DNA from 2 places in the Bradyrhizobium manausense genome. Region 2 is predicted to be linked to the other one. Evidence: predicted binding sites of a transcription regulator. Region 2 holds the regulator's gene; the other holds the start of a gene.
The links. Region 2 encodes PhoB, which activates phosphate uptake and scavenging genes when phosphate is short. Its sites were predicted from a motif close to TGTCATNNANCTGTCAT; they were not measured.
Positions count from the first base shown of each region.

Region 1 (14,799 bases), 870 kb from region 2:
AGCGTGATCCTGCTCGGTCTCGCACTGAAGTCCCTGCCTGTCGGAACCGCCTATGCGGTCTGGACCGGCATCGGCGCGGTCGGCACCGCCACGCTCGGCATCTACCTGTTCGGCGAGCCCGCCACCGCGCTCCGCCTCGCCAGCATCGGACTGATCGTGGCCGGCATCGTCGGGCTGAAGCTCGTTACTTGAAGATCTGGACCGCCCACCAGCTCAGCGCGGCGACGATGGCTGAGGCCGGGATCGTGATCACCCAGGCATAGACGATCGAGCTCGCCACGTTCCAGCGCACCGCCGAGACGCGGCGGGCCGCACCGACGCCGACGATGGCGCCAGTGATGGTGTGGGTGGTCGAGACGGGAACGCCGAGGAAGGTCGCAATGAACAGGGTGGCCGCGCCACCGGTCTCGGCGCAAAATCCCTGCATCGGCGTCAGCTTGGTGATGCGCAGGCCCATGGTACGGACGATGCGCCAGCCGCCCATCAACGTGCCCAGAGCCATCGCGGCCTGGCAGGACAACACCACCCAGAACGGCACCGTAAATTCATTGCCGAGATGGCCCTGTGAATAGAGCAGCACGGCAATGATGCCCATGGTCTTCTGCGCGTCGTTGCCGCCATGTCCGAGCGAATAGAGCGAGGCGGAGGCGAATTGCAGGATGCGGAAGGCGCGATCGACCGCGAACGGCGTCGAGCGCACCGAGAGCCACGACACGATCGCGACCAGCATCATCGCGAGCAGGAAGCCGACCAGCGGCGACAGCACGATCGCCAGCACCGCCTTGGTCAATCCGCTCCACACGGCCGCATGGATTCCGGCCTTGGCCATGCCGCCGCCGACGAGGCCGCCGATCAGCGCATGTGAGGACGAGGACGGAATGCCGAGCGCCCAGGTCACCAGATTCCAGACGATGGCGCCGACAAGTGCGGCAAAGATCACCTGGGCGTCGACGATCGCGGGATCGATGATGCCGGTGCCGATGGTCTGGGCAACGTGCAGGCCGAACACCATGAAGGCGACGAAATTGAAGAACGCGGCCCAGATCACCGCGAATTGCGGCCGCAGCACGCGGGTCGAGACGATGGTCGCGATCGAATTGGCGGCGTCGTGCAGGCCGTTCAGGAAGTCGAACAGCAGTGCGACGGCGATCAGTCCGACCAGGACGGGAAGACCCAACGCAGCATCCACAGCGCGGCCCTGCCCTACACTTGCTCGATGACGATGCTGTTGATCTCGTTCGCCACGTCATCGAAGCGATCGGCAACCTTTTCGAGATGGTCGTAGATCTCGGCGCCGACGATGAAGTTCATGGCGCTGCCGTCACGATGCTTGAGGAACAGCTCCTTCAGACCGATGTCATGCAGGTCGTCGACGCGGCCCTCGAGCTTGGTCAGCTCTTCCGTGATCGCGGTCAGCATCGCGACGTTCGGCCCGATCGATTGCATCAGCGGCAGCGCCCGTCCAACCAGATTCGCGCATTCGATCAGCAGCGCACCGATCTCGCGCATCGGCGGCTCGAAGGTGCGGACCTCGAACAACATCACGGCTTTCGCCGTCTGCTGCATCTGGTCGATGGCGTCGTCCATCGAGGTGATCAGGTTCTTGATGTCGCCGCGGTCGAACGGCGTGATGAAGGTGCGACGCACCGCCGTCAGCACCTCTCGGGTGATGTTGTCGGCATCGTTCTCGAACTGGCTGACGCGCTGGCAGTAGACCGGCGTCTCTTCGCCCCCGTTCAGCACGCCCTGGAGCGCGATCGAGCCCTGGATCACGGTCTGGGCGTGGCGGTCGAACAGGTCGAAGAACCGTTCTTCCTTCGGGAGGAAAGCGCGAAACCATCGCATCATGGGACTGGTCTACCGGTTGGAAATAGCCCGGCCCGAACGGACCGTCACAAAACCGTCATAGACCATTTTCGCCTGGCGCGCGTGTCATCTCACGCCCGCGAAGCCGGATCATCCACCGGATTCGCAAACCAATAAAACATACGTTATATCAGCTACTTATAGCGACCGCCGGAAGTAGTGCGCGATTTCACCGATGATGCCACGGCGGAAGGTGAGCACGCAGATCACGAAGATCGAGCCCTGGATCACCGTCACCCACTGGCCGAACCCCGCCAGATATTGCTGCATGGCGATGATCACGAAGGCGCCGACCACGGGGCCGAAGATGGTTCCGAGACCGCCGACCAGCGTCATGAGCACGACTTCGCCCGACATCGACCAGTGCACGTCGGTGAGCGAGGCGTTCTGCGCCACGAACACTTTCAGCGCGCCGGCGAAGCCTGCCAGCGTTCCCGACAGGACGAACGCCAGGAACTTGTACTGGTCGGTCCGGTAGCCGAGCGAGATCGCGCGCGGCTCGTTCTCGCGGATCGACTTCAGAACCTCACCGAAGGGCGAGTTAATGATGCGGTAGATCAGCAGGAAGCCCGCGAGGAAGCCGACCAGCACGACATAGTAGAGCACGGTCGGCTTCGACAGATCGAAGATGCCGAACATGTGCCCCTGCGGAATGCCCTGGATGCCGTCCTCGCCATGGGTAAACGGCGCCTGGAGATAGATGAAGTACAGCAGCTGCGACAGCGCCAGCGTGATCATCGAGAAGTAGATGCCCTGCCGGCGGATCGAGATGTAGCCGGTGATGAGCGACAGCCCGAACGCCGCGGCGACGCCGACGAGCACGCCAAGTTCGGGCGGCAGCGCCCAGACCTTTAGGGCATGCGCGCTGCAATAACCGGCAGTGCCCATGAACATCGCATGGCCAAACGACAGCAGGCCGCCGTAGCCGATCAGGAGATTGAACGCGCAGGCAAGCAGCGCAAAGCACAGCGCCTGCATCACGAAGAACGGATAGACTCCCGTGAAAGGCACCGACGCAAGCAGCAGCGCCATCACCACAAACAAGATCATCTCGTCGCGCATCGCGCGCGGGGTTACCGTCAGCGTGTCGTCCGTCAAGGCTGTCATATCAGGCCGCCCTTCCCGTCAATCCCGTTGGCTTCACCAAGAGCACCAGCACCATCAGCACGAACACGACGGTGTTGGAGGCCTCGGGGTAGAAATATTTGGTCAGGCCCTCGATCACACCGAGTGCGAAGCCGGTGATGATGGAACCCATGATCGATCCCATGCCGCCGATCACCACCACCGCGAACACCACGATGATGAGGTCGGCGCCCATCAGCGGCCGCACCTGGTTGATTGGCGCCGAGAGCACGCCGGCGAGCGCGGCAAGGCCGACGCCGAGGCCGTACGTGAGCGTGATCATGCGCGGTACGTTGATGCCGAAGGCACGCACCAGCGTCGGATTTTCAGTCGCTGCACGCAGGTAAGCACCAAGCCGCGTCTTCTCGATCAGGAACCAGGTGGCGATGCAGACGAACAGTGAGAAGACGACGACCCAAGCGCGATAGATCGGCAGGAACATGAAGCCGAGATTCAAGCCACCCTTGAGCTGGTCCGGGATGGAATAAGGCAGGCCGGAAGAGCCGAAATAGTTCTGGAACACGCCCTGCACGATCAGCGCGATGCCGAACGTCAGCAGCAGGCCGTAGAGGTGGTCGAGCCCGGTCAGGAATTTCAGCATGGTCCGCTCCAGGAGCATGCCGAAGATGCCGACGATGATCGGCGCAAGCAGCAGCGCCCACCAGTAATTGATGCCGCCGAGGTTCAGCAGGAAATAGGCGACGAAGGCGCCCATCATGTAGAGCGCGCCATGGGCGAAATTGATGATGTTGAGCATGCCGAAGATGACGGCGAGCCCGAGACTGAGCAGCGCGTAGAACGAGCCGTTGATCAGTCCCACCAGTAGCTGTGCGTAGAGAGCCTGCATCGATCCAGCACCCAGTCCCTTCGGCGTTCCCAAAGTAGCGTCCGCCGGCTGGCAGCCGGCGGACTGTTGGTCTTACTTCTTAAGCAGCGCGCACTTGCTCTCGGAGAGCGGCGTAAAGGCCTGCTCGCCCGGCACAGTGCCCACGAGCTTGTAGAAATCCCACGGTCCCTTGGACTCGGAGGGCTTCTTCACTTCGAACAGATAGGCGTTGTGGATGGTGCGGCCGTTCGGCTGGATCTCGCCCTTGCCGAACAGATCGTCCTCGGTCGGCATCGACTTCATCTTCTCGACGACCTTGACGCCGTCATGCGGATTGCCGCCGAGCGCTTCCAGCGCCTTGAGATAGTGGCGCACGCCCGCATAAACGCCCGCCTGCACCATGGTCGGCGGAGCGCTGTTCTTCATCTTTTCGGCGAAGCGCTTGGAGAAGGCACGGGTCTTGTCGTTCATGTCCCAATAGAACGTCTCGGTGAAGTTGAGGCCCTGCGCGGTCTCGAGCCCGATCGCCTTGACGTCGGTGAGGAACAGCAGCAGCGCGGCGAGCTTCTGGCCGCCTTTGACGATACCGAATTCGGCTGCCTGCTTGATCGTGTTGGTGGTGTCGCCGCCGGCATTGGCGAGGCCGATGATCTTGGCCTTGGAGGCCTGAGCCTGGAGCAGGAAGGACGAGAAGTCCGGCGTGTTGAGCGGATGCTTGACGCCGCCGACGACCTTGCCGCCGTTGGCGGTGATGACGGCTGTCGTGTCGCGCTCGAGCGCCGCACCGAAGGCGTAGTCGGCGGTCAGGAAGAACCAGGTATCGCCGCCGGCCTTCACCAGCGCCTGACCCGTGGTGTGGGCCAGCATGTAGGTGTCATAGGTCCAGTGCACGGTATTGGGCGAGCACTGCGCATTGGTGAGGTCCGAGGTCGCCGCACCCGAATTGATGTAGACGCCGTTCTTTTCCTTGACGACGTTGTTGACGGCGAGCGCCACGCCCGAGTTCGGCACGTCGACGATGATGTCGACCTTGTCGACGTCGAACCACTGCCGCGCGATCGCAGTGCCGATGTCAGGCTTGTTCTGGTGGTCGCCGGAGATGATGTCGATCTTCCAGCCCTTGCCCGTGAGGCCGGAATCCTCGACGGCCATTTGGGCCGCGAGCGTCGAGCCGGGTCCGCCGAGGTCTGCATAGAGACCGGACTGATCGGACAGCGCCCCGATCTTGACCGTCTTGTCCTGTGCGAAGGCGGCGCCAGCGGTGGTCACGGCCAACGCCGTGCCGAGCAACAACGATGCAATCGACTTTTTCATGTGACTTCCCTCGTAAATTCTCTCGTCGTCGTTTCTATTGGCCGTTCCACTTTGGGCGGCCTAGACGCCGAGATAGGTGTGGAGCTTGTCCATGTTGGCGGCAAGCTCCGCATTGGAAAATCCGTCAATGATCTTGCCGTGCTCGACCACATAGTAACGGTCGGCAACGGTGGATGCGAAGCGGAAGTTCTGCTCGACCAGAAGGATCGTGAAGCCCTCCTTCTTGAGCCGCGCAATGGTGTGGCCGATCTGCTGAATGATGACGGGCGCAAGACCTTCGGTCGGCTCGTCCAGCATCAGGAAGCTCGCGCCGGTGCGCAGGATGCGCGCGATCGCGAGCATCTGCTGCTCGCCGCCGGACAATTTGGTGCCCTGGCTGCTGAGCCGCTCCTTCAGGTTCGGAAACAGATCGAAGATCTGTTCGAGCGGCAACCCGCCCGGGCGCACCACCGGCGGCAGCATCAAATTTTCCCGCACGTCGAGACTGGAGAAAATCCCCCGCTCTTCGGGACAGAACGCGACACCCATGCGCGCGATCTTGTCGGAGGTCGCGCGGATGATCTCCTGATCGTTGAACTTGATCGAGCCGGCACGCTTGCCGATGATGCCCATGATCGACTTCAACGTGGTGGTCTTGCCGGCGCCGTTGCGCCCGAGCAGCGTGACGACCTCGCCCGCATTCACGTCGAAATTGATCCCGTGCAGGATGTGAGATTCGCCGTACCAGGCCTCGAGGTTGCGGACCCCAAGGACATTGCCGCCGGTTGCAGCTTTCACTGGTGCCTCGGCCATTGCAGTCTCAGGCATGACCGGCTCCCAGATAGGCTTCCTTGACGCGCTCGTCCTTGGTGAGCTCGGAATAATGGCCCTGCGCAAGCACCTGCCCGCGCGTCAGCACCGTGATGATGTCGGAAAGATTGGCAACGACGCTCAAATTATGCTCGACCATGAGGATGGTATATTTCGCCGAGATCCGCTTGATCAGTGCGGCGATCTTGTCGATGTCCTCGTGCCCCATGCCGGCCATCGGCTCGTCCAGCAGCATCATTTCCGGATCGAGTGCGAGCGTGGTTGCGATCTCGAGCGCGCGCTTGCGTCCATAGGCCATCTCGACCGCAGGCGTGTTGGCAAACTCGCTGAGGCCGACATCGTTCAACAACTCGCGCGCGCGGTCGTTGAATCGATTGAGCACGGACTTGGAGCGCCAGAAATCAAAGGAGCTGCCGTGCTGCCGCTGGAGCGCGACACGAACATTCTCCAGCGCGGTGAGATGCGGAAACACCGCCGAGATCTGGAACGAACGCACCAGTCCCAGCCGTGCCACGTCAGCGGGCGCCATCGCGGTGATGTCCTGTCCCTTGTACAGGATCTTTCCGGCAGACGGCTTGAGGAACTTGGTCAGAAGATTGAAGCACGTCGTCTTGCCGGCACCGTTCGGGCCGATCAACGCGTGAATGCTCCCACGGCGAACCTTGAGCGCAACGTCGCGGACGGCGAAGAAGCCCGCAAACTCCTTGGTCAAGCCTTCCGTTTCGAGAATGAACTCATCGGCCAAACAGATTTCCCCCTGCCCGCACAAATGCGCGTGGCTGTCCTTGTGACTTCGACTTTCCGGAGGCCTTGGAGCCTATCCCGGAACGCCGCCTCCGGGCGCGGAATATGCCGGAGGTGACGGGGGTTAGGCAAGGCGGAAAGCTGAGCAGGTCAGGCCTCTGGCCGGGAGTCTTATGCTCCCTTAGTTGGAGGCTTTGCGATGTCGCCTGCCGGCCTTCCGGTTCGCAAGACACCGGTCATCAAGTCGTCGTTAACGGTCTTTGGTCCCGCGCGCCAGCCTTCATCAAAAATTTTCCCGCCGCGGCGATCATGCGCGGGTTTCATTCGCCGGGAATATTGCTTTGGATTTCGCAAGCGCCGCTCCCTCCGTCGTCAAATCGATCAGGCAGCGTGATCTCCTCAACACGTGGCTGCGACTTTATGCGCGCCAGCAGGTTGCACCGGCGATCTGGGAGTATCAACCCGCGCGCCTCGAGGAAGAGCTGTCCGATCTCATCTATTACACGGTGGACAATTCGACGCCGACGCCACGCCTGATCATCCAGAGCGAAGGCACGCGGATCTCGCGCGCTTACGGCCATACCGGCAAGGGCGTTCTGCTGGAGGATTATGTCGGGCCGCGGCTCGCGCCTTTCGTGATGCCGATCTATCATGAATGCGTGGTGCGCGGGCTTCCGGTGTACAGCGTTGCCGACGTCGACGACATCTACGACCGTGTCGTCGCTTATGAACGGCTGCTGCTGCCCTTCCTGACCGACGGCAAGGTCAGCCACATCATCGCCTCGCTCAAGACCTTCTGCGAGGACGGCGGCTTCGAGATCAAGAATCTGCTGCGCGGAAATGACGCGCTGCCGCGGCCGAAACTGCGCACAGTGATCGACCACGACCTGTTTCACCGCGCCCCCGGACGCATCGCGGCGGCCGACGTCGTGGAATTCGCCGATCAGTCCGATAGTCCTGATGTCACCGCCGAGATCATCGAGCTGAACTAGCTCTTGCGCGCGGTAGCGCCGACTTCCTTGGCGTAGATATCGGGCTTGAAGCCGACCAAGAGCTTGCCGCCGATTTCGAGCACAGGCCGCTTGATCATGGATGGTTGCGCTAACATCAGCGCCAGTGCCTTCTTCTCGGTCAGGCCTTCCTTGTCGGCATCGGGCAGCTTCTTGAAGGTCGTGCCGGCGCGATTGAGCAACGTCTCCCAGCCGAGCTTGTCGCTCCAATGCTTGAGCTTGTCCTTCTCCACGCCGGCGGCCTTGTAATCGTGGAACTCGTAAGCAACGCCATGGGTGTCGAGCCAGGCGCGCGCCTTCTTCATGGTGTCGCAGTTCTTGATGCCGTAGATGATGTTGGGCAAGACGGTCCTCGCGCATGCGTCGTATCGTGATCCCGCGGGCGTTGTACGAAACTCCTGATCGCGCGACAATATTGCGAACGACGCTTTCGACATTCTTGAACGGACGCATCATGCACGTTACCCACGATCCCGCCGCATCCGCCTCACCTACGATCGACTTCAACACGTTCCTCGCGGTCGATATCCGCGTCGGCACCATCGTCGATGCCAAGCCGTTTCCCGAAGCGCGCAAGCCTGCGTGGCGGCTGTGGATCGACTTCGGCCCGGCCATCGGCGTGCGCAAGAGTTCGGCGCAGATCACGGAAAACCATCCGCTCGAGACGCTGGTCGGACAGCAGGTCGCCGCCGTCGTCAATTTCCCGCCGCGCCAGATCGGGCCAGTCGTCTCGGAGGTCCTCACGCTCGGCTTTCCCGATGCCGAGGGCAAGGTCGTGCTGATGCAGCCGGGCAAGCCGGTGCCTAACGGCGGACGGCTGTTCTAGCGGCATCGCCTTCGGCGGCCGGGCGCCGCCTATCGCTTCATCCTCGTTCTACGGCGCAGCCGCCGGGACTTGACCAAAATCTCTTTTGCCAATAAAAATGACTGACTGATCGTTTTTTATATTGGCCGGCTTTAAAAAGACTGTTCTGGCTTTCTCCTCAAAAACGATCGATCTGTCAGTTAATTACGGACGGGACGGATGCCCAAGATCAGCGACAAGAAGCGTGAAGACAGGCGTCAGCAAATCCTCGAAGCGGCGCTGGCCTGCTTCTCCGAAGACGGATTTCACCAGACCGGCATGGCCGACATCGTGAAGCGGTCGGGCTTGAGCCATGGCGCAGTCTATCTCTACTTCCAGGCCAAGGACGATCTGATCGAGGCCCTCGCCGACGACCGGCATCGCCGCGAGGCTGTGCTCAACTCGGTGGCGCAGGGATCCGGTGATCCGATCGAGGGACTGCACGCGCTGGTCCGCGTCTACGCGCAATGGCTCACCGATCCGGCGGGCGAAGCGCGGCGCCGGGTCGGCATCCATGGCTGGTCCGAGGCGCTGCGCAACCGCCGTGTCCGCAGCAGCGTCGTCGAAGGAATCGACATGCCACGTGCGTTGATCGTGGCGTTGGTCGAGCGCGGCCAGCACGACGGCCTCATCAAGCGCGACATCGGCGCCGATTCGATCGCACGTGTGCTGATCGCGATCTTCCAGGGCTTTGTGCTGCAAAAAAGCTGGGGCGAGGATTTTGACGTCGCGGCCTGCATGGGGGCCGTCACAGCCGTCATCGACAGCTTTCGTGCGGCCAAACCCGACATCAAGCGACGGGCGAGGACGTAAGCGATGCCCTGGATTCACGACCTCGTTGCCGGCGCCGGTGTCGGTCTTATCGGCGGACTGACCTCGGGCTTCATGGGTACGAGCCCTGGCGGTGGCCTTGTCATCTTCTGCGTGCTGCTGCTCGGTGCTGAGCAACACGTGGCCCAGGGCACCTCGCTGATCACGCAGATCCCGCCGACGGGCCTCGCCGGCGTGCGCCGTTACTGGCAAAACGGCAATCGCAGCCCGTTGACATGGATCGTCTGGATCGGCGTCGGATTTCTCGTCGGCGGCACGGGCGGCGGCTATGCCGCGGCCGCCGTGCCCGACGCGGTCCTGCAATGGACCTATGTCGTCTATCTCGTTGCGCTGATCGCGCTCCTGATCCTGCGCCGTGACCGCAAGGACGGTAGCAGCCACGCCGACGATAGCGACCAAGTGCCCTGGGTCCCCCTGCTCCTCATCGGCGCACTTGCCGGCTTTTCCTCCGGCTTCATGGGAATCGGCGGCGGACTCGCGATCACGGTCGGTCTCGCCGCAGGCTTGCGCGTGCCGCAGCATCAGGCGCAACTCGTCAGCTTGATCTTCTCGGTCATTCCGACCAACATTCCGGCGGCCTGGATCTACTGGAGCAAGGGCCTGATGGTCGGCTGGCCGGCCATCATCGGCATCATTGCCGGTCTCTGGGTCGGCACCGATCTCGGCGCCCGCGCAGCCAACCGCGTCAGCAAAGCAGTGCTGCGCCGAACCATGATCGGGCTCGTCACCTTGATGGCGCTCTACATGAGCTACAAAGCTCTTAGCTAGCTCACGGACGTTTTGGAATATTCAATCCGCGCTGCACCGCCGGGCGCCCAAGCCCGCGCTCGAGCCAGGCACCAACCGCCTTGAACTGGCTGAACGCGACGAGATCGCCGGCGCCGTAGAAGCCGATGAGATTGCGCACCCAGCCGAGCATTGAAATGTCGGCGATGGTATAGTCGTCATCCATGAACCACTGCCGGCCAGCGAGATGCGCCTCCATCACGCCGAGCAGGCGCTTGGACTCGGCCACGTAGCGTTCGAGCGGGCGCTTGTCCTCAAAATCCTTGCCGGCGAATTTGTGGAAGAAACCGACCTGGCCGAACATCGGCCCGATGCCGCCCATCTGGAAATGCACCCACTGAATGGTCTGGTAGCGGCGCGCGGCATCCTGGGGCAGCAGCTTGCCGGTCTTCTCTGCGAGGTACTGCAGGATCGCACCGGACTCGAACAGCGGCAGCGGCTTGCCCCCGGGCCCGTTGGGATCAAGGATCGCCGGGATCTTGCCGTTCGGATTGAGCGAGAGGAACTCCGGCGTCTTCTGATCGTCCTTGCCGAAATCGACGAGATGGACCTCGTAAGGCAGCCCGATCTCTTCCAGCATGATCGAGACCTTCACACCATTCGGCGTCGGCAGCGAATAGAGTTGAAGCAATTCGGGATGCTTGGCGGGCCAGCGCTTGGTGATAGGGAAGGTAGACAAATCAGACATCGAAACCCCGGCTTCATTCGTGAGATGCCGCCTAATTTAGGCGAGCGATCGCACGGCGCAAGGCCGAGTCATTCAGTCAAGTTACTCCGGCCTCAGTAGATGACTGGTGGCGTAGATGTCTCGCTGGGCGCGTTGCTCAATGAAGAGCTGCCCGGTGACGAGCAACGCTCCGGCAAACACGAGCGTGAGCATTGCGGTAGCGAACTGGCTGGCATCATTCATCGCGCGAGCTTCTCTGTCATATGTTCGCACGGGGAACGCGGGCCGACCGTCGCCAGTTCCTGCATAGTTCAAATAATTTGCTTGTTTTTCCCGGCGCGAGCCTCTCAAACGGCTAATAGTTGATCTCCATCCGCAGACCGCGCGGATCGATCTCATCCCCACCAACGCACTGCGTGCTGTCGCGCGCGGCGATTGCGCAGGCACAGGCATCGATGAGATCGTCGCGGTCGATGCCGGTGCCGTGGCGCTGTGTCAGCCATTTTTGCAAGCGCGTGAAGCCGCGCTGCATCAGCAATGCAGTGCGCTGCTCGCGGCCTTCAGCCGATGACTTCGTCGCAAGCCGGATTCGCCCTGCAAGATTCCAGAAGATCAGTTCCGGATGCGCTTCGCCGGTCGTCGCCTGCCGCGCCGGTGTCATGATCTCGTCGACATCCCTGATCTTGTCCCTGATATTCCAGAGCTGCGCCGAGATGCCCCCGCCCTTGCCTTCGTGCTCCCAATAGCGCCGGTTGGCTGCGGCCATATCGGAGAATGTCCAGAGGTCACGGCGGGCCCCGAGAAACACGGCGGGGCCCACCAATTCGCGCGCACGCAGGTCGCAGATGCGATAGCCGCTCGGCTTCAGTCCGATCGGCATGTCGATCATTGCGCGCGCATGCGGCATTGCGAGCAGACGGGCGAGCCCCGGCGAATAGTCGAAGCCGTGACCGCCGCGGTCATCGATCCACGCGGCAACCCAGCCGAAACGAAATCCGTCGAGACCGAGATAGGTTTTCACGTGTCCGGTCTCGCCTCCAACCAGCGCTCGCTCATCCCTCACCGTTATGTCGCTCGAACAGCCGCTGCGCCAGCAGCGCATGGCCGAGCGTGCCGCCGGCGCGCACCGCGGCAGCGATCAGCACGACGAAGGCCGGGATCGATTTGAGATCGTCGGGGGTTTGATATCCGGTCATCGCTTACCTCGTCAGATATTCGCGCATCAGGGCGCGGGCGCGATGCAGGCGCGCCTTCACGGCCTGTCTGGACGCTCCGAGCACGCCCGCGATCTCATCGATGGTCATTTCCTTGATGTCGCGCATCAGCGCGACATCGCGGTAATGCAGTGGCAGTGCTTCGAAGGCTGCGGCCACATCGAGCCGCAGATCGGCCTCGGGACGCGCGAGCAACGCGGCCTCCGCCTCGCTCTCATCGATCGATGGCGTCAGCCCCGCCTTGCGCGCGAGCCGCAGGCATTCGCGGCGGACCACGCTGAACAGCCAGGCGGATAACGCGAGCAACGAGCGGATGGTGCCGACATGCCGAGACAGGATCCATAGCGTCTCCTGCGCGGCATCTTCCGCATCAGCCGAGCTGCGGCACGTCGCACGTGCGTATCGGCGAATGTCCGGCTGCGCTGTCTCGAGCAGGCGCGAGATCGACTGGGGGTCACCAAGCCGCGCGGCTTCGAACAGGTCTGATGGGATCGCAGTCGCACTCACGACACACCTCCCCGTCCGATCCCGGCCAACGCGCACATCGGGCAATAGCCGACTAGGCCGGTCAATGCGAAGCCCGCCCCGCCGAGCACGACCAGCCAGGCCACCGCACCGCCGAGATAGACCAATGCCGCGACCGCCGCCGCAATCCCTGCGGCAACCCGCACCGCCTGGTGCAGACCGCCGATGTTCTTCCTGTAAAAAGCCATCGCATCCTCCAACACGAGCCGAGGCGAAGTGCCTCGATTGTGAAGAGGACGCGATCGCGCCAAAGGATTCGCAGGGATCCGCAATTTTTTCGTGGTCAGCCTCCGACGGACCGGTAGGCCAGGCGTTTGAACTCGAAGAAGAACGGATTCCAGAAGCCCATATGGCGCTGGGCCATCAGGACGCCTGATGTATTGGCCTCGGGACAGATCCACCAATGCGTGCCGGCGAGCCCACCCCACTGGAACTCGCCGGTGGAATTCGGAGGATCGAACTGGGTTGGAGCGAAGGTCACGGCGCCGCCCAGGCCAAAGCCCTTGCCGGGCATCGGCCCAAGATTGGCGAAACGGATGGTCTGGCCCGATGACAACTGGTTGGTCATCATCTGCCGCAACGTCTCCGGCTTCAGCAGCGCCTCGGGACCGGGCACCAGGGCGCGCACCAGCGCAAGCATGTCCGGCAGGGTCGAGACCAGCCCGCCACCACCCGACAGCCGCGGGAACGCCCGCCGATAGGCCTGCGGATACGGCAGATTGTCGGCACGCGTGAGGCCCGGCTTCATCGGATCGAGCACGTCGGCGCCGGTATAGTGCGCGACCAGCCTGCCCTGCTGCGCCTCCGGCACAGAGAATCCGGTATCTGTCATGCCGAGCGGATCGAAGATGCGTGCTTTGAAGAAAACGTCGAGCGGCTTGCCCGAGACGACCTCCACGACGCGGCCGAGCACGTCGGTCGCCACCGAATATTCCCAGGACGTGCCGGGATGATAGGACAGCGGCAGATCGGCGAGCTTGTCGATCATGTCGGTCAGCGGCGTCAGCGGGTTGAGCACCCCCGCCTCATTGTAGCCTTTGAACAGAACCGAGCCGGGATCGAAGATGCCGTAGCTGAGACCCGACGTATGGGTCAGAAGGTGGCGGATCGTGATCGGGCTTTTCGCCGGCTCGACATCGGCGAGGCTCCCAGCGCCCTGCTTCAGCACCTTGCGATGGCCGAGCTGTGGCAGGAATTTTTCGATGGCAGCATCGAGCCCAATGCGGCCTTCCTCGACCAGCAGCATGATCGCAGAGGTGACGAAGATCTTGGTGTTGGAGAACGCGCGGAAGATATGGTCCGGCCGGAGCGCCGTCTTCGCCTCGCGATCGGCAAAGCCGATGCATTGCTGATCGACCACTTCGCGCCCACGCAGCACCGCCCAGGACACGCCGGGAATGATCTCCTGATCGACGTAGCGTTGCATCGCTGTCCGCGTCGCGGAAAAATCTGGCGTCCTGGCGTCCATGAATAGGCTCCTCCCGAGTTTGTTGCTTTGGATATAGCAACGAATCGGCTGCGAGGAAGCCCATTCGCGCGAGCCTCGACCCGCGCCGTCAATATCCGCATTCTTGTTTTGTCGACGACACGACGTAAGCCGAGCCGCCCGGCCCGCTCCGCCGGGCCGTCATCCCTGCTTCATGAACGCCGTCACATGCAGGCGACGACGGATGCGCATGCCCTGACGTTGATAGAGGGCGATGGCCGAATTGTTGTGCGAGAACACGTGCAGGAACGGAATTTCGCCGCGCGCCTCGATCTGGCGTGCGACGGCTGCGAGCAGCGCCTGCGCGTAGCCGCGCCCGCGATAGTCGGGGTGGACGCAGACCGCGGTCATCTCGACGAACTTACCCGGCTTCATCCGCTCGCCCGTCATCGCGACCAATTCGCCGCCGGCGCGGATGCCAAGGAACGTGCCGAGCTCGTGCGTCCGCGCGGCGAACGGCCCGGGTTTGGTCAGCGTCGTCAGCGCCGTCATCGCAGGAACGTCGGCCTTGCCGAGCGTGACGATCTCGGCGTCGCGCAACGGGCTGTCGGCGGGCGAACCGATCATCTGCTCGCCGGTCTCTGCGATCACGACCTTGAAGCCTGAGGGAACGTCGACAGGCTCCGGCGTGAACAGCGCGGCGACTTGCGAGGGCGACATGAGATCGCCGAGCGCTTCAAAGCTTGTCGTGGACATGTCGACCATGTCGGCGAACGGCGTCATGTCCACGGGATAGCGCAGCGCCCGCGGG
Region 1 is NZ_JAFCJI010000001.1:2,689,307-2,704,105, forward strand. It holds gene sugE (quaternary ammonium compound efflux SMR transporter SugE) at 1-192, shown strand, start outside; gene JQ631_RS12835 (inorganic phosphate transporter) at 185-1,189, opposite strand; gene JQ631_RS12840 (DUF47 domain-containing protein) at 1,204-1,848, opposite strand; gene JQ631_RS12845 (branched-chain amino acid ABC transporter permease) at 2,005-2,973, opposite strand; gene JQ631_RS12850 (branched-chain amino acid ABC transporter permease) at 2,975-3,838, opposite strand; gene JQ631_RS12855 (ABC transporter substrate-binding protein) at 3,911-5,131, opposite strand; gene JQ631_RS12860 (ABC transporter ATP-binding protein) at 5,192-5,938, opposite strand; gene JQ631_RS12865 (ABC transporter ATP-binding protein) at 5,931-6,686, opposite strand; gene JQ631_RS12870 (hypothetical protein) at 7,027-7,677, shown strand; gene JQ631_RS12875 (ArsC family reductase) at 7,674-8,039, opposite strand; gene JQ631_RS12880 (tRNA-binding protein) at 8,150-8,521, shown strand; gene JQ631_RS12885 (TetR/AcrR family transcriptional regulator) at 8,720-9,352, shown strand; gene JQ631_RS12890 (sulfite exporter TauE/SafE family protein) at 9,356-10,138, shown strand; gene JQ631_RS12895 (glutathione S-transferase family protein) at 10,140-10,844, opposite strand; gene JQ631_RS12900 (DUF429 domain-containing protein) at 11,179-11,844, opposite strand; partial or broken gene JQ631_RS12905 (carboxymuconolactone decarboxylase family protein) at 11,876-11,977, opposite strand; gene JQ631_RS12910 (RNA polymerase sigma factor) at 12,023-12,544, opposite strand; gene JQ631_RS12915 (YgaP family membrane protein) at 12,541-12,750, opposite strand; gene JQ631_RS12920 (serine hydrolase domain-containing protein) at 12,846-14,030, opposite strand; gene JQ631_RS12925 (GNAT family N-acetyltransferase) at 14,190-14,799, opposite strand, start outside.
Region 1: the regulator PhoB is predicted to act here: its motif matches at 1,891-1,907, upstream of JQ631_RS12840 (DUF47 domain-containing protein).

Region 2 (14,799 bases):
ATTCGCCGACCAGCGGATCGAACGGCACCATCTCCGCGGCGTAATCGGGCGGCACCTGCACCGCTTCCTTGGAGGCGAGGATGTAGAACTCGCCGGGATCGAGGATCAGGCTGCCGTCGGGACGCGCCGAGATCGGCTCCCAAAATTCCTCCACGCCATAGCCCGAGCGACGATCGACATCGACCACACCGGTGTGGCGCTTGGCGCGGTAGCCGACGAAGCCAGTGCCCTTTTCGCCGGAGAGATCGACCGAGACGGCCACGCCGCCGGCAAGATCGGCATCATCCATGTCGACGAGACGCTCGGAGGCATGCAAGCTTTCGAGCGCGTCGGCATCGAGGATGGCGTCACCGGTGCGAAAGCGAACCTGCGACAGCCGCGAGCCTTCGCGCACCAGCACCGGAAACGTCTTCGGGCTGATCTCGGCATAGAGCGGACCGTGATAGCCGGCGCCGATCATGTCGAAGCGGCGAGTGCCGTCGGCGATGACGCGGGTGAAGACATCGAGGCGGCCGGTCGAGCTTTTGGGATTGGCGGCCGCGACGATCTCCGGCGGCAGCGCAAGGCTTTCCAGCAGCGGCACGATGTAGACGCAATTGGTCTCCAGCACCGCGCCATCAGCGAGGCTGAACTCATGCAGCTTCAACTGATCGATGCGCTCGGCGACCGTGGCGCCCGGACCAGGCAGGAAGCTCGCACGGACGCGATAGGCGATGTCGCCGAGGCGGAGATCGAGGCTTGCCGGCTGGATCTGGCTTTCGACGAAATCGTATGCGGGCAGGATGAGGCCCGCTTCCGCCATCGCCGCGATCATGCGGTCGGGCAGGATACCATTGGCGTCGGGCGCGACCGTGAACGTCAACCGGGGGTCCTCATCTGGGGTCAAATGCATCCGGACATGCCGGAAATACTAGCCTTTTACGGCTATCCGATGGACGCCTTGACGGAAAGGCCATTGCGGAATATGAGCATCACTTATCCCGTGGTGATTTGAGCCGGCCGGCTTGCAGCCACGTTAAATAAGTCGCTAAACAGGCCGGGGACCTCTGTGATCCCGGCCCGTGGAAGTTATCCAGGCCGGTTTTTTTGTGACCATTTTCAGATGGTCACGCAGAGGAGGTCCTATGTCGAAGTCCCCGGCGTCCGCCGCGCAATATCGTCCCGAAACCCGTCTGGTCCATTCCGGCACCCTGCGCTCGCAATATGGCGAGACGTCGGAGTCGCTGTTCCTGACCCAGGGCTATGTCTACAACAGCGCCGAGGAGTGCGAGGCGCGGTTCAAGGGCGAGGACCCCGGCTTCATCTATTCGCGCTACTCGAACCCGACGATCGCGATGTTCGAGCGCCGCATGATCGAGCTCGAAGGCGCTGAGGCCGCCCGATCGGCCGCAACCGGCATGGCCGCGGTGACGACCGCGATCCTGGCGCCGCTGAAAGCCGGGGACCACGTGGTGGCATCGCGCGCGCTGTTCGGCTCCTGTCTCTACGTCGTGCAGGATCTGCTGCCGCGCTACGGCATCGAGACCACGCTGGTCGACGGTGCCAATCTCGATGAATGGCAGCGCGCGGTGAAACCCAACACCAAGACGTTCTTCCTGGAGAGCCCGACCAATCCAACGCTCGACGTGCTCGACATTCCCGGCATTGCCGAGATCGCGCACGCAGGCGGCGCGCGGCTCGTGGTCGACAACGTGTTCGCGACGCCGATCTGGCAGAGCCCGCTCGCGCTCGGCGCCGACGTCGTCGTCTACTCCGCGACCAAACACATCGACGGCCAGGGCCGTTGTCTCGGCGGCATCATCCTGTCGTCGGAGGCCTTCATCGCCGAGCACATCCACAATTTCATGCGCCAGACCGGTCCGTCGATCTCGCCGTTCAACGCCTGGGTCCTGCTCAAGGGCCTGGAGACGCTCGGCGTGCGCGTGCGCGCGCAGACCGACACCGCGGCGCGCATCGCCGACGTGCTGGCGAGCCATCCCAAGATCGCACGGCTGGTCTATCCGGGCCGCGATGATCATCCGCAGGCCGCGCTGGTGAAGAAGCAGATGCGCGGCGGTTCGACGCTGGTCGGCTTCGAGGTCAAGGGCGGCAAGGCGGCTGCGTTCCGCGTGCTCAACGAGCTGAAGCTCGCAAAAATCTCGAACAATCTCGGCGATGCCAAGAGCCTTGTCACGCACCCCGCGACGACGACGCATCAGCGGCTGAAGCCGGACGTGCGCGCCGAGCTCGGGATCGGCGAAGGATTCATTCGCTTCTCGGCCGGGCTCGAGCACGCGGATGATCTGATCGAGGATCTGACTGCGGCGCTGGAGAAGGCGTGAGGCAATGGAGGTCTCGTAGGGCGGGCAAAGCGAAGCGTACCCACGTGCCTTTATCGCGAGACTCACAGACAGATGGTGGGCACGGCGCTTCGCGCCTTTGCCCACCCTACGGCAGCGGGGTTACATCGGCCGATAGGTCCGCACGTCGGCGGGCACGTTCACGCCGAGCTTGATCTGCCCGACCGAGCGGATGATGTCGTCGCCGAGCAGCTGGGCGAAGCAGGCGTAGCCCCAATCGTTCATGTGCAGGCCGTCGGCGATGACAAAGCTCTCGACCGGAAGCGACTGCTTCTCGTGCCAGTCGCGCATCACCTCGAAGCGCGGGAAGATACCGATGTGACGGAGCTCGGCGACCTTGCCGAGCAGTTTCACCATCTTGCTCGCGCTTTCGGGACGCTCGGTGACGCGCGGTGAATATTGCGGGTCGACCAGCACGACGTCTGCGTCGCCGGCAGCCTGGATGCGGGTAACACCGTCCTCGACCAGCTTTGCGGTATCGCCGGGATCGAGATTGCGCAGCACCGCGTTGGTGCCGACCTGCCAGATCACGAGATCCGGATGCACATCGATCACCTCCTTCTGGAGGCGCTTCATCATCTCGGGCGCATCCTCGCCGCCGACGCCAGCGTTGATGACGGAGATATCGGCAGTCGGATATTGCCGGCGCAGCTGCGCAGCGAGACGGTTCGGATAGTTGAAGTCGGGCGAGGTCGCGCCGTAGCCCGCGGTCGACGACGAACCGAAAGCGACAATCACGACAGGCCGGCCGGCGATCAGCTTGTTCGCGACATGCGGCAACGAGCCCATCGCCTTCACGCCGCCCTTCGGCGACAGGCACGGCACGCGGCTGAAAATGTCGCCGGCGGATTTCGCGACCTGCTTCACCTTGTCGATGGCGCGCGAGGTGAGACCGCGCGGCTCGGTGGACTGCTGGGTGGTCGCTGCAACCGTGGTTTGCGACGGTGAGACCGGTGCGGGATCAGCGGCCGACTGCGGCGCGGGCGTCGCCTGCGCCGTTTGCGCGCGCGCCGGCGTCTGCGCAAAGGGCGTCAACATCAGCAGCGCCGCCGCTGCGGGCGCAGCCAGCCATGTCGACAGGCAAAAAGGGCGGAGAGAACTCATTAACGCTAGACCTCAATTTCTCAATTTTGCTGCTGGCCCGGCCCCAAATGGGCAGCGTCGATCACAAACTGCGCCAACGCCCGGCCAAGGCAATCATGGACCTTCTTCGCCAGCTCGGGGCCGTGGGAGGGGCTGAACAGGTCGAACTGACCTTGATCATTCCACTGCCGCATTATCGCAAAACGGTCGAACAGCGGGATATCATGCTCCTGCGCCACCACCCGCATATTGTCGAGATAAGGTGGCGCCGAGATCATGGTTTCGGTACGCGGGCTGTACTGCAAATTCATCAAGACGACGTCAGCCCCTGCATTTTGCAACGCAGCGACCCCTTCGGTCACGGCGCCGCGAAAGTCATCGGGATCGATGGATCGGATAGCATCCACGGTCCCGGTCTGCCAGATGACCAAAGTAGGCGTTTTTGCTTCCATGAGCTTAACGAAGGTACCAGCGGCCTCCTCCGCGGTCTTCTTGCTCTGTATTTCTACGGAGACGTGCACGATCTCCGCAGGCGGCAGCTTGTCCTTCAGGATGGCCTGCATGCGCGCCGGATAGGAGCTGTCCTCCTGGGCCGGAATGGTGGTGGAGCGGCTGCCGATCACCAGGATCTCGAGCGGCTTGCCCGCCTTGACGGTGTCGGCGACCTTGTGGAGCTGGCTGTCGGTGGTGAGCAGGTAAGGCGGCAATTCGCAGGCAGCGGGTGCGGCAGGCACGGCATCGCCCGCGCGCGCCGAAGGCGCGGCGAGACCAGCGCACAACAGGATCAGGCTCAGGAGAACCCTCACCTTCATCAGCCCCCTCCCGCCAGATCGGCGTTGCCGGCGGCGGCTTTGGTTTTCGTACCGCTCTTGTCGGCCACACGCTTGTACCACGAAATCACCCAGGCCACGCCCCACATGATCAGGATTCCGGAGAGACTAATCAGCGCATGCATGGCTGATCCCCCGGAGACCTCGGCCAGGATGAAATGGCCGGCGAAGGCCAGGAAGACGCCGAGGCAGAATATCTCGAGGGAATGCTGGCCGCACAGGATCAGCGGCCGCAGCCACGGCGACTTCAGGCCGGGCCATTCCCGCGGCAGGAAGCGTACGGTGAGCGCGGCCAGCGCCAGGAAATGCGTGAAGCGCAGCACGTCGAGATCGGTCTTGTCGATCGGATACATCCACTGCTCGAGCCGCTTCGGCATGAAGTGCGACAGCTGCGGCACGTACCAGGTCAGCGTCACGTAGAACGCCGCCACGATATAGGCGATCGAGATCCACATCGTCACCGGTGATGCCAGAATGCGCGACATGCGCCGTGCACCTCCGAGCGCGCACCATGCCCCGAACACGAACAGCAATTGCCAGGCGAGCGGATTGAACGCCCAGAAGCCGTTCGGATAGGCCGAGAAGTAAAGATCGAATTCCCAGGTCGCCGCGTAGAGCAGCGCCGAGAGCGCGAGCGTGACGTCGGGCCGCCGCTTCATCGACCACAGGATCAGCGGCAGCGCCAGCATCAGCACGATGTACAGCGGCAGCACGTCCATGTTGACGGGGCGGAAGCGCAGCAGCAGCGCCTGGACGATGGTGATGTCGGGCTGCTTGAGGAAATCCATGATCCCCATCTCTTCGGTGTAGAGCGGGTTCTCAAAGCTGGTCGCGACGTAGGAGATCTCGGCGAGGAAGATCGTGAACAGGAAGACATGAGCGACATAGATCTGCCAGACCCTCCGCAGGATGCGCGCGGTGGCGATGAGGAAGCCGTTCTCCAGCATCGCGCGGCCATAGACGAAGGCGGCGGTGTAGCCGGAGATGAAGATGAAGATCTCGGTGGCGTCACTGAAGCCGTAATTGCGGATCGTGAACCAGGTCAGCAGATTCGGCGGCAGATGGTCGATGAAGATCAGCCACAGCGCGAGGCCCCGGAACAGGTCGAGCCTGAGCTCACGCTCGCCGATGGCGGGCAGCGTGATGGCCGGCGCAACAATGCGCGGCTTGGCTCCCGCAGGCTTGGCCTCCGCGGTTCCTGCGATCGTCGATCCCGTCACTTGATCGGCAATGGTCATCGGGGGCCAAAAACCCTTCCGCAAATCACGACGCTTGAGGAGTGTACCGGTCCGGCTGTCGCCTAGCAAAGCGGCCGGATCACAATTGAGTTCTACTTCCCCGTGAATTCTGGCGGGACGATGTCGCCCGGGACGCCTGCAGGGTTTGGTTCCCGGCGGGGTTTTCGTTATGATGGCAGCCATGTACCGCGCCGTGACCCGCCAGATCGAAGTGACCGTCGAGCCGAACTTTGTTCCGGAGCAGTCGTCGGCCGACCGCTCGCGCTATTTCTGGTCCTACACCATCGTCATCATCAATTCCGGCGATGAGACCGTGCAGCTCAAGACGCGGCACTGGATCATCACCGACGCCTCCGGCCGCCAGCAGGAGGTCAAGGGCGAAGGCGTGGTCGGCGAGCAGCCGACACTCGCGCCCGGCGAGCGCTTCGAATACACCTCCGGCGTGCCGCTCTCGACCGCCTCCGGCTTCATGACCGGTCGCTACCAGATGGTCAGCGCAAGCGGCGAACGCTTCGAGGTCAACGTGCCGACGTTTTCGCTGGATAGCCCCGACAACAAGCGGGTGTTGAATTAGGGGCTGTCCCTGCACTCGCGATGACGGTGGATGGACCGCCTACGCGTCCTCGACGCCCGCCTCATCCGGCGTGAACTCGTACACGGATGAGCAGAACTCGCAGGTCACGACGACCTTGTCGTCCTTGACCATCGCCGAGCGATCATCCGCCGAAAAGCTCTTCAGCATCGAGGCGACCGCATCGCGTGAGCAGGAGCATTGCGCCTTCAAGACGAGCGGATTGAACACGCGCACGCCGCGTTCGTGGAACAGACGATAGAGCAACCGCTCGCCCGAGAGATCGGGATCGATCAGCTCGACGTCCTCGACGGTCTCGATCAGCGAGCGCGCCTCGACCCAGGCATCGTCCTCGGCGACGCTGTGCACCTCAATGCCGTCAGGCGCGTCGCCGGGATGCAGATCGGCCTGCCGCGCGCGCTCCGGGGCCTTCGGCAAAAACTGCATCAGCATGCCGCCGGCGCGCCAGCGATGCTTGCCGCCGTCGCTCGAGCGCCATTCCTCGCCGACCGCAAGGCGCACGCGCGTCGGGATCTGCTCGGAACGCAGGAAATATTCGTGGGCGGCGTCCTCGAGGCTGCCGCCGTCGAGTGCGACCAGACCCTGGTAGCGGCTCATGTCCGGCCCCTGGTCGATGGTCATGGCGAGATGACCGCGGCCGAGCAGCGTACCGGAGTCCTTGGCGTCGCCGAGACGCTCGGCGTCGAAGCGCGCATAGGCGCGCAGGCGGTCCGGCGCCTGATAGTCCACCACCAGGAACGACACCGGACCGTCGGTCTGGGCCTGGAGGATGAAGCGTCCCTCGAATTTCAGCGCCGAGCCGAGCAGCGTCGTCAGCACGATGGCCTCGCCGAGCAGCTTGCCGACAGGTGCGGGATAATCGTGCTTGGTCAGGATCTCGTCGAGCGCAGGGCCGAGTCGCACCAGGCGACCGCGCACATCGAGCGCGTCGACCTCGTAGGGCAGCACGGCGTCATCGATCGGAACCGCCGATGGCGCGCGAACCGGGCCTTCAGGCCCGGCTTTCATGTCAGGGGATTGGGAAACCATGGCGCTCTATCTGGGGTCGGAGGGCGGGAAATGGAAGGGGCGCGAGGTGGTGCGTTCCGGGTGCAGGTAGCGTTCTACGAAGCAACCTCAAACTCGTTGTCGTCCCGGACAAGCGAAGCGCAGATCCGGGACCCGTAACCACAGGCCAAAGTTTGGCGAAGACCGTCAGTCTCGACCAACCTGCCATAAGAAACTTCACACGGTATGGGTCCCGGCCTTCGCCGGAACGACAATTGTGTATGGGGCTGCAACCGGGCCTCTGGCCAGATTACTTCACCGCGTCAAAACACCAGGCCAGAATGCCCTTCTGCGCGTGCAGGCGGTTTTCGGCCTCGTCGAACACGACCGATTGCGGGCCGTCGATCACCTCGTCGGTGACTTCCTCGCCGCGATGGGCGGGCAGGCAGTGCATGAACAGCGCGTCGGGCTTGGCCAGCGACATCAGCTTGGAATTGACCTGGTAGGGCTTCAGCACGTTGTGGCGGTGCTCGCCTTCCTTGTCGCCCATCGACACCCAGGTGTCGGTGACGACGCAGTCGGCGCCCTTCACGGCGGCTTCCGCATCGGTGCCGAGCACGATCGATGCGTTGGTGGCCTTGATGAAGTCCCGCATCACCTTCTTCGGGGCGAGTTCCGGCGGCGTCGCGACATTGAGCTTGAACTTGAAGCGTTCGGCGGCATGGGCCCAGGACGCCAGCACATTGTTGTCGTCACCGGTCCAGGCCACGGTCCGGCCTTCGATCGGACCGCGATGCTCCTCATAGGTCATGAGGTCGGCCATCACCTGGCATGGATGCGAACGCCGCGTCAGGCCGTTGATGACAGGCACGGTCGCGTTCGCCGCAAGCTCCAGCAACGCCTCGTGGTTGAGGATGCGGATCATGATGGCGTCGACATAGCGCGACAGCACGCGCGCGGTGTCGGCGATGGTCTCGCCGCGGCCGAGCTGCATCTCGGCGCCGGTGAGCATGATGGGCTCGCCGCCGAGCTGGCGCATGGCGACATCGAACGAAACGCGCGTGCGGGTCGACGGACGCTCGAAGATCATCGCCAGCGTCTTGCCTTCGAGCGGCCGCACCGGCTGATGCGCCTTCTGCTTCGCCTTCATGGCGGAGGAGGCCGCGAGCATGCTCTTGAGCTCCGACAGCGGCAGCTCGTTGATATCGAGGAAGTGCTTGGGGGTCTTGCTCATCAGCTTGCCGCCCGCTTGTTGCCTGAGAGCGCCGTGCAGGCGCGTTCGAGCCGCGCAACGCTGTCCTCGATCTCGGCCTCGGTGACGATCAGGGGCGGCAGGAAGCGCACGACATTGTCGCCGGCGCCGACGGTGAGCAGCTTTTCATTGCGGAGCGCAGCGACGAGATCGCCGGAGGGCACCACGGCCTTGATGCCGATCAAAAGCCCCTCGCCGCGAATCTCGCTGACGATATCGGGGTGACGGTCGATCACGGAGGCGAGCTTCTGCTTGAGCAGCAGCGACATCTTCTGCACGTGGTCGAAGAAGCCGGGCTTGAGCATGACATCGAGCACGGCATTCGCAGCCGCGATCGCCAGCGGATTGCCGCCGAAGGTCGAGCCGTGCGAGCCGGGTCCCATGCCGGAGGCGGCCTCAGCGGTCGCCAGCACCGCGCCGATCGGGAAGCCGCCGCCGAGCGCCTTGGCCAGCGACATCACATCGGGCGTCACGCCGGTGCGGCGGTGCGCGAACAGATCGCCGGTGCGGCCCATGCCGGTCTGCACCTCGTCAAACGCAAGCAGCAGGCCTTTCTCGTCGCAAAGCTGACGCAGCGCCTTGAGGAAAGTCGGCGTCGCCGAGCGCACGCCGCCCTCGCCCTGGATCGGCTCGATCAGGATGCCGGCAGTGTGCGGACCGATCGCCTTCTTCACGGCCTCGATGTCGCCGTGCGGGACCTGATCGAAACCCTCCATCGGCGGACCAAACCCTTCGAGATATTTTGCCGAGCCCGTCGCGGCCAGCGTCGCCAGCGTGCGGCCGTGGAAGGCGCCCTCGAAGGTGATGATGCGATAGCGCTCGGGATGGCCCTTGGAGAAGTGATAATGGCGGACCAGCTTGATCACGCCCTCCAGCGCTTCAGCGCCGGAATTGCAGAAGAACACGAAGTCCGCAAAGCTCTCGTTGCACAGGCGCTGGGCGAGCTTCTCGCCGTCCGGGCTCTGGAACAGGTTCGACATGTGCCAGAGCCTGGTCGCCTGCTCCTGCAACGCCTTGACCAGCGCCGGATGGGCATGGCCGAGCGCATTCACCGCCACGCCCGAGGTGAAATCGAGATAGCGATCGCCGTTGGTTGCGATCAACCAGACGCCTTCACCGCGCTCAAAACCGATGTCGGCCCTGGCGAAAACGGGGAGCAAATGCGGCGCTGCGCTGTTGGTCATGACGATCACTTGATTGTTGCGGACGGACGACGCGTGCATTGCGCAACGCACCATTGACCGGCCCGGAAAACGAAACGTGCCGCCTTTTAAGGGCGGCACGCATGACCATCTTAGGCCTGGTGAAACGGGTGTCAATGCCGCCCGGAAAGCCTGGCGAAACGCTGAATCCGTAGTCTTGCGGTGACGAATTTGCGGGATTTCCACCACGGAACATGTGGAAGCGAGTCGGCGGACTCTTGCGCGCGAGTCACGCCATATTGTAGCGTTTGGCTTGTCAGATACGACATCTCGTGCAGCGGTTCTGATCCCAAGAGTCCTCTTTGTACCGGCGTAAACGTTCGGGCGTCTCATCGCGCCCGGCGAGCCTTAAGGGATTCTGGCGGCACGGGTTTTTCGAAGCTTAGGCATTCGCCGTGCGGCCCCAGGATGGCGGGCGCGCGGCGAAGGAAAGGGTGCAATGACGGTTTTGACCTGGTCCGACGATCGCGTCGAACAGCTTAAAAAGCTCTGGGAGGCCGGACTTTCGGCCAGCCAGATCGCCGCTGAGCTTGGGAATGTCACCCGTAACGCCGTGATCGGCAAGGTTCACAGGCTCGGCCTGTCCGGCCGCGCCAAGAGCCCGTCTTCGGCAGCTCCGCGGCCGCGCAAGGCGCGTCCCGCGCAGCACATGATGCGGGTGAGCCGCCCGATCTCACGCGGCAACACCGCGCTGGCGCAGGCCTTCGAGGTCGAGGTCGAGGCCGAACCGGTCACCTACGACAACGTGGTGCCGATGAGCCAGCGGCTATCGCTGCTCGAGCTGAACGAGGCGACCTGCCACTGGCCGGTCGGCGATCCCTCGAGCCCGGATTTCTTCTTCTGCGGCGGCAAGGCACTCTCCGGCCTGCCCTATTGCGCCCAGCACTCGCGCGTGGCGTATCAGCCGGCCGCCGATCGCCGTCGTGCGGCGCCGAAGCCGGGCACGCGCTGAGCACAGCCTTGGACGACGTCGTTCCGGCACAGGCCGGGCCGATCGAGACATAAAAAAGCGCGCCACCGGGCGCGCTTTTTTGTTTGGCTAGCGTGCAGCTAGCTCGATGCCTGCTCCGCCTTCGCAAAGCGGTCATCGAGCGCGTAGCCGGCGCCGCGGACGGTGCGGATCGGGTCCTGCTCGCGGCCGAGATTGAGCAGCTTGCGCAAACGGCCGATATGCACGTCGACGGTGCGCTCGTCGATATAGATGTCGCGGCCCCAGACGCTATCGAGCAACTGCTCGCGCGAGAACACCCGGCCGGGATGCTCCAGGAAGAACTCGAGCAGGCGATACTCGGTCGGGCCGAGATCGATCGGCCGTCCGGAGCGCGCCACGCGCCGCTTCTCGCGGTCGAGCTCGATGTCGCCGAAGGCCAGGACGGTTGCCAGCCGCTCGGGGCTGGCGCGCCGCAGCAGGCCCTTCACGCGCGCGAGCAGCTCGGGCACCGAGAACGGCTTGACGATATAATCGTCGGCGCCGGTCGCGAGGCCCCGCACCCGCTCGCTCTCCTCGCCGCGCGCGGTGAGCATGATGATCGGCAGCTGCTTGGTGTCGGACCGCGTCCGCAGCCGGCGGCACAGCTCGATGCCCGACAGTCCCGGCAACATCCAGTCGAGCACGATCAGATCGGGGATGTGCTCCTTGAGGCGGGTGTCGGCGTCGTCACCGCGCATCACCGTCTCGACGTCATAACCGTCGCCTTCGAGGTTGTAGCGAAGAAGCTCGGTCAGAGCCTCCTCGTCCTCAACCACCATAATGCGTGCGCCCATAGGGTCGTCGCTCCTTGAGGATTCAGGTATTGGGGACCGTCGTGGCGAAGGTCGTCATGTCGCCCTTCGGCCGCTTGTCGGTGATGGCCTGGCCTTCGATCATGTAGAACACGGTCTCGGCAATGTTGGTGGCATGGTCGCCGATCCGCTCGATGTTCTTGGCGCAGAACATCAGATGGATGCAGAACGAGATGTTGCGCGGATCCTCCATCATGTAGGTGAGGAGCTCGCGGAACAGCGAGGTGCAGATGGCATCGACTTCCTCGTCGCCCTTCCACACCGCCATCGCCGCCGGCAGATCATGCGCGGCATAGGCGTCCAGCACCGACTTAACCTGCTGCTGAACGAGATCGGTCATGTGCTCGAGGCCACGGAACAGCTTGAGCGGATGGAAATCCGTCTCCAGCGCGGCGACGCGCTTGCCCATGTTCTTGGCGAGGTCGCCGATCCGCTCGAGATCGGTGGCGACGCGCATGGCGCCGACGATCTCGCGCAGATCCACCGCCATCGGCTGGCGGCGCGCGATGGTGAGCACGGCGCGCTCCTCGATCTTCTTCTGGAGCGCGTCGAGCTCCGCATCGATGGTGACCACGCGCTGGCCGAGCGCGACGTCGCGGCGGATCAGCGCATCGACGGAATCGACGATCATGCGCTCGGCGATGCCGCCCATCTCGGCCACCAGGCGCGTGAGCTCCTGGAGGTCGGTGTCGAAAGCTTTTGCGGTATGTTCAGAACCCATGTTCCGTCTCCTCAGCCGAACCGGCCGGTGATGTAATCCTGCGTGCGCCGGTCGGTCGGCGACGTGAAGATCTTGCTGGTGTCGTCGAACTCGATCAGCTCGCCGAGATACATGAAGGCGGTCTTGTCGGAGACGCGGGCCGCCTGCTGCATGTTATGGGTGACGATCGCGATCGTGTAGTTCTCGGACAGTTCCTGGATCAGCTCCTCGACCTTGGCGGTCGAGATCGGATCGAGCGCCGAGCAGGGCTCGTCGAACAGGATCACCTCGGGCCGCACCGCGACGGTGCGGGCGATGCAGAGACGCTGCTGCTGGCCGCCGGAGAGCGACAGGCCGGAGGCGTTGAGCTTGTCCTTGACCTCGTTCCAGAGCGCGCCGCCGCGCAGCGCCTTCTCGACGCGGTCGTCCATCTCGGACTTCGAGATCTTCTCATAGAGACGGATGCCGAAGGCGATGTTCTCGTAGATCGTCATCGGGAACGGCGTCGGCTTCTGGAACACCATGCCGACGCGGGCGCGCAGCAGGTTGAGGTCCAGCTTGGGGTCGAGGATATTGGTCTGGTCGAGCATCAGCTGACCGATGACGCGCTGGCCCGGATAAAGGTCGTACATCCGGTTGAAGATGCGCAGCAGGGTCGACTTGCCGCAGCCGGACGGGCCGATGAAGGCCGTGACACGGTTGGTGCCGAGCGCCAGATTGATGTTCTTCAGCGCGTGGTGCTCACCGTAATAGAAGTTGAGGTTGCGCACCGTTACCTTGGCAGGCGCCTCGGGCAGCACCGGCGCCTGGGGCAGTCCGCCGGACGCACTCATCGATACGGAAAGATCGGTCATTTTGCAGTCCTCTCGGCGCCGAGAATGCGCGCGCCAATGTTCAAGGCAAGCACAGTGAGGGTGATCAGCAGCGCGCCGCTCCAGGCGAGCTGCTTCCAATAGGCGTAAGGGCTCTGGACGAAATTGTTGATGGTCACAGGCAGGTTCGCCATCGTCTTGTTCAGGCCGAGGCTGAAGAACTGGTTCGACAGCGCGGTGAAGAGCAGCGGCGCGGTCTCGCCGGCGACGCGGGCGGTGGCGAGCAGCACGCCGGTGATGAGGCCGGAGCGCGCGGCGCGGTAGGCGATCCGCTTGATCACCAGCGAGCGCGGCAGGCCGAGCGCGGAGGCCGCCTCGCGCAACGCGTTCGGCACCAGCAGCAGCATGTCCTCGGTCGTGCGCAGCACCACCGGGATCACGATGACGGCGAGCGCGAGCGAGCCTGCGATCGCCGAGAAGCCGCGCATCGGCACCACCACCGCGCCGTAGATGAACAGGCCGATGATGATCGAGGGCGCCGACAGCAGGATGTCGTTGATGAAGCGGATCACCGAGGTCAGCTTGTCGTTGCGGCCATACTCGGCGAGATAGGTGCCGGCGAACAGGCCGAGCGGCGCGCCGATGCCGACGCCGATCACGGTCATGATCACCGAGCCGACGATGGCGTTGCGCAGGCCGCCTTCGGTCGAGCCCGGGGGCGGGGTGTCGGAGATGAACAGGTCGAGGTTCAGGCCCGCCAACCCGTTATAAAGCAGTGTCATCAGGATCAGCGCGAGCCAGGTGACGCCGAAGGCGGCTGCCCCGATGCAGAGCCCGCGAATGACGATGTCCTTGCGGCGGCGGCGCGAATAGATCGGGTTCATGTTACTTCCCCGCCTTCTTTTCCAGGCGCAGCAGCATCAGCCGGGCGCCGGCGAGCACAAAGAACGTCAGCACGAACAGCAGCAGACCAAGCAGGATCAGGCCGGACTGGTGCAGGCCGTCGCTCTCGGCGAATTCGGACGCGATCGCCGCCGAGATCGTGGTGCCCGGTGCGAAGATCGACGACGAGATGCGGAACGAATTGCCGATGATGAAGGTCACCGCCATGGTCTCGCCGAGCGCGCGACCCAGGGCCAGCATGACGCCGCCGATGATGCCGACGCGGGTGTATGGGATCACGACGCTGCGCACGACTTCCCAGGTGGTGCAGCCGACGCCATAGGCCGCCTCTTTCAGCACCGGCGGCACCGTCTTGAACACGTCGACCGAGATCGAGGTGATGAACGGCAGCACCATGATCGCAAGGATCAGAGCGGCGTTGAACAGGCTGAGATAGGACGGCGGACCGGCGAAGATCGCGCCCAGCACGGGGACGCCGTCAAAAATCTTGATCATGAAGGGCTGAAAGGTATTGGCCAGGAACGGTCCCAGCACGAAGAAGCCCCACATGCCGTAGATGATCGAGGGAATGCCCGCGAGCAACTCGATTGCCATGCCGATCGGGCGGCGCAGCCATTGCGGGCAGAGCTCGGTGAGGAAGATCGCAATGCCAAGACCGACCGGAATGGCGATCAGCATCGCGATGAAGGAGGTGACGAGCGTACCGTACATCGGCCCGAGCGCGCCGAGCACCGGCGGATCGGCCGACGGCGCCCAGCGCTGCGTCCACAGGAACGCGAAGCCGTATTCCTTCATCGCCGGGATAGCGCCGACGATCAGCGAAACGATGATGCCGCCGAGAATGAGAAGCACCGAAATCGCGCTGAGCCGCGTGATCCAGTAGAAGGTGACATCGCCGAGCTTGAACGCGCTCAAGGCCTTGGCGCGATCGTAAGGTCCGGCGTCGTCGATTACATCGCTCTGAACGGCCATTTCTGCCACGCCGATCCCCTATACCAAGAATACACGCTTTTGTTTGGTGTCGTGCCCCGGATAGAGCCGCGAGGCTGATCCGGGGCCGAAAAGTCGCGTGGCCCGCA
Region 2 is NZ_JAFCJI010000001.1:3,555,271-3,570,069, forward strand. It holds gene JQ631_RS17025 (2'-deoxycytidine 5'-triphosphate deaminase) at 1-892, opposite strand, end outside; SAM riboswitch at 973-1,052, shown strand; gene JQ631_RS17030 (O-succinylhomoserine sulfhydrylase) at 1,125-2,321, shown strand; gene JQ631_RS17035 (SGNH/GDSL hydrolase family protein) at 2,442-3,443, opposite strand; gene JQ631_RS17040 (SGNH/GDSL hydrolase family protein) at 3,464-4,234, opposite strand; gene JQ631_RS17045 (OpgC domain-containing protein) at 4,234-5,490, opposite strand; gene apaG (Co2+/Mg2+ efflux protein ApaG) at 5,660-6,064, shown strand; gene JQ631_RS17055 (Hsp33 family molecular chaperone) at 6,104-7,111, opposite strand; gene argF (ornithine carbamoyltransferase) at 7,380-8,303, opposite strand; gene JQ631_RS17065 (aspartate aminotransferase family protein) at 8,303-9,505, opposite strand; gene JQ631_RS17070 (GcrA family cell cycle regulator) at 9,963-10,475, shown strand; gene phoB (phosphate regulon transcriptional regulator PhoB) at 10,574-11,287, opposite strand; gene phoU (phosphate signaling complex protein PhoU) at 11,310-12,026, opposite strand; gene pstB (phosphate ABC transporter ATP-binding protein PstB) at 12,038-12,859, opposite strand; gene pstA (phosphate ABC transporter permease PstA) at 12,856-13,701, opposite strand; gene pstC (phosphate ABC transporter permease subunit PstC) at 13,703-14,692, opposite strand.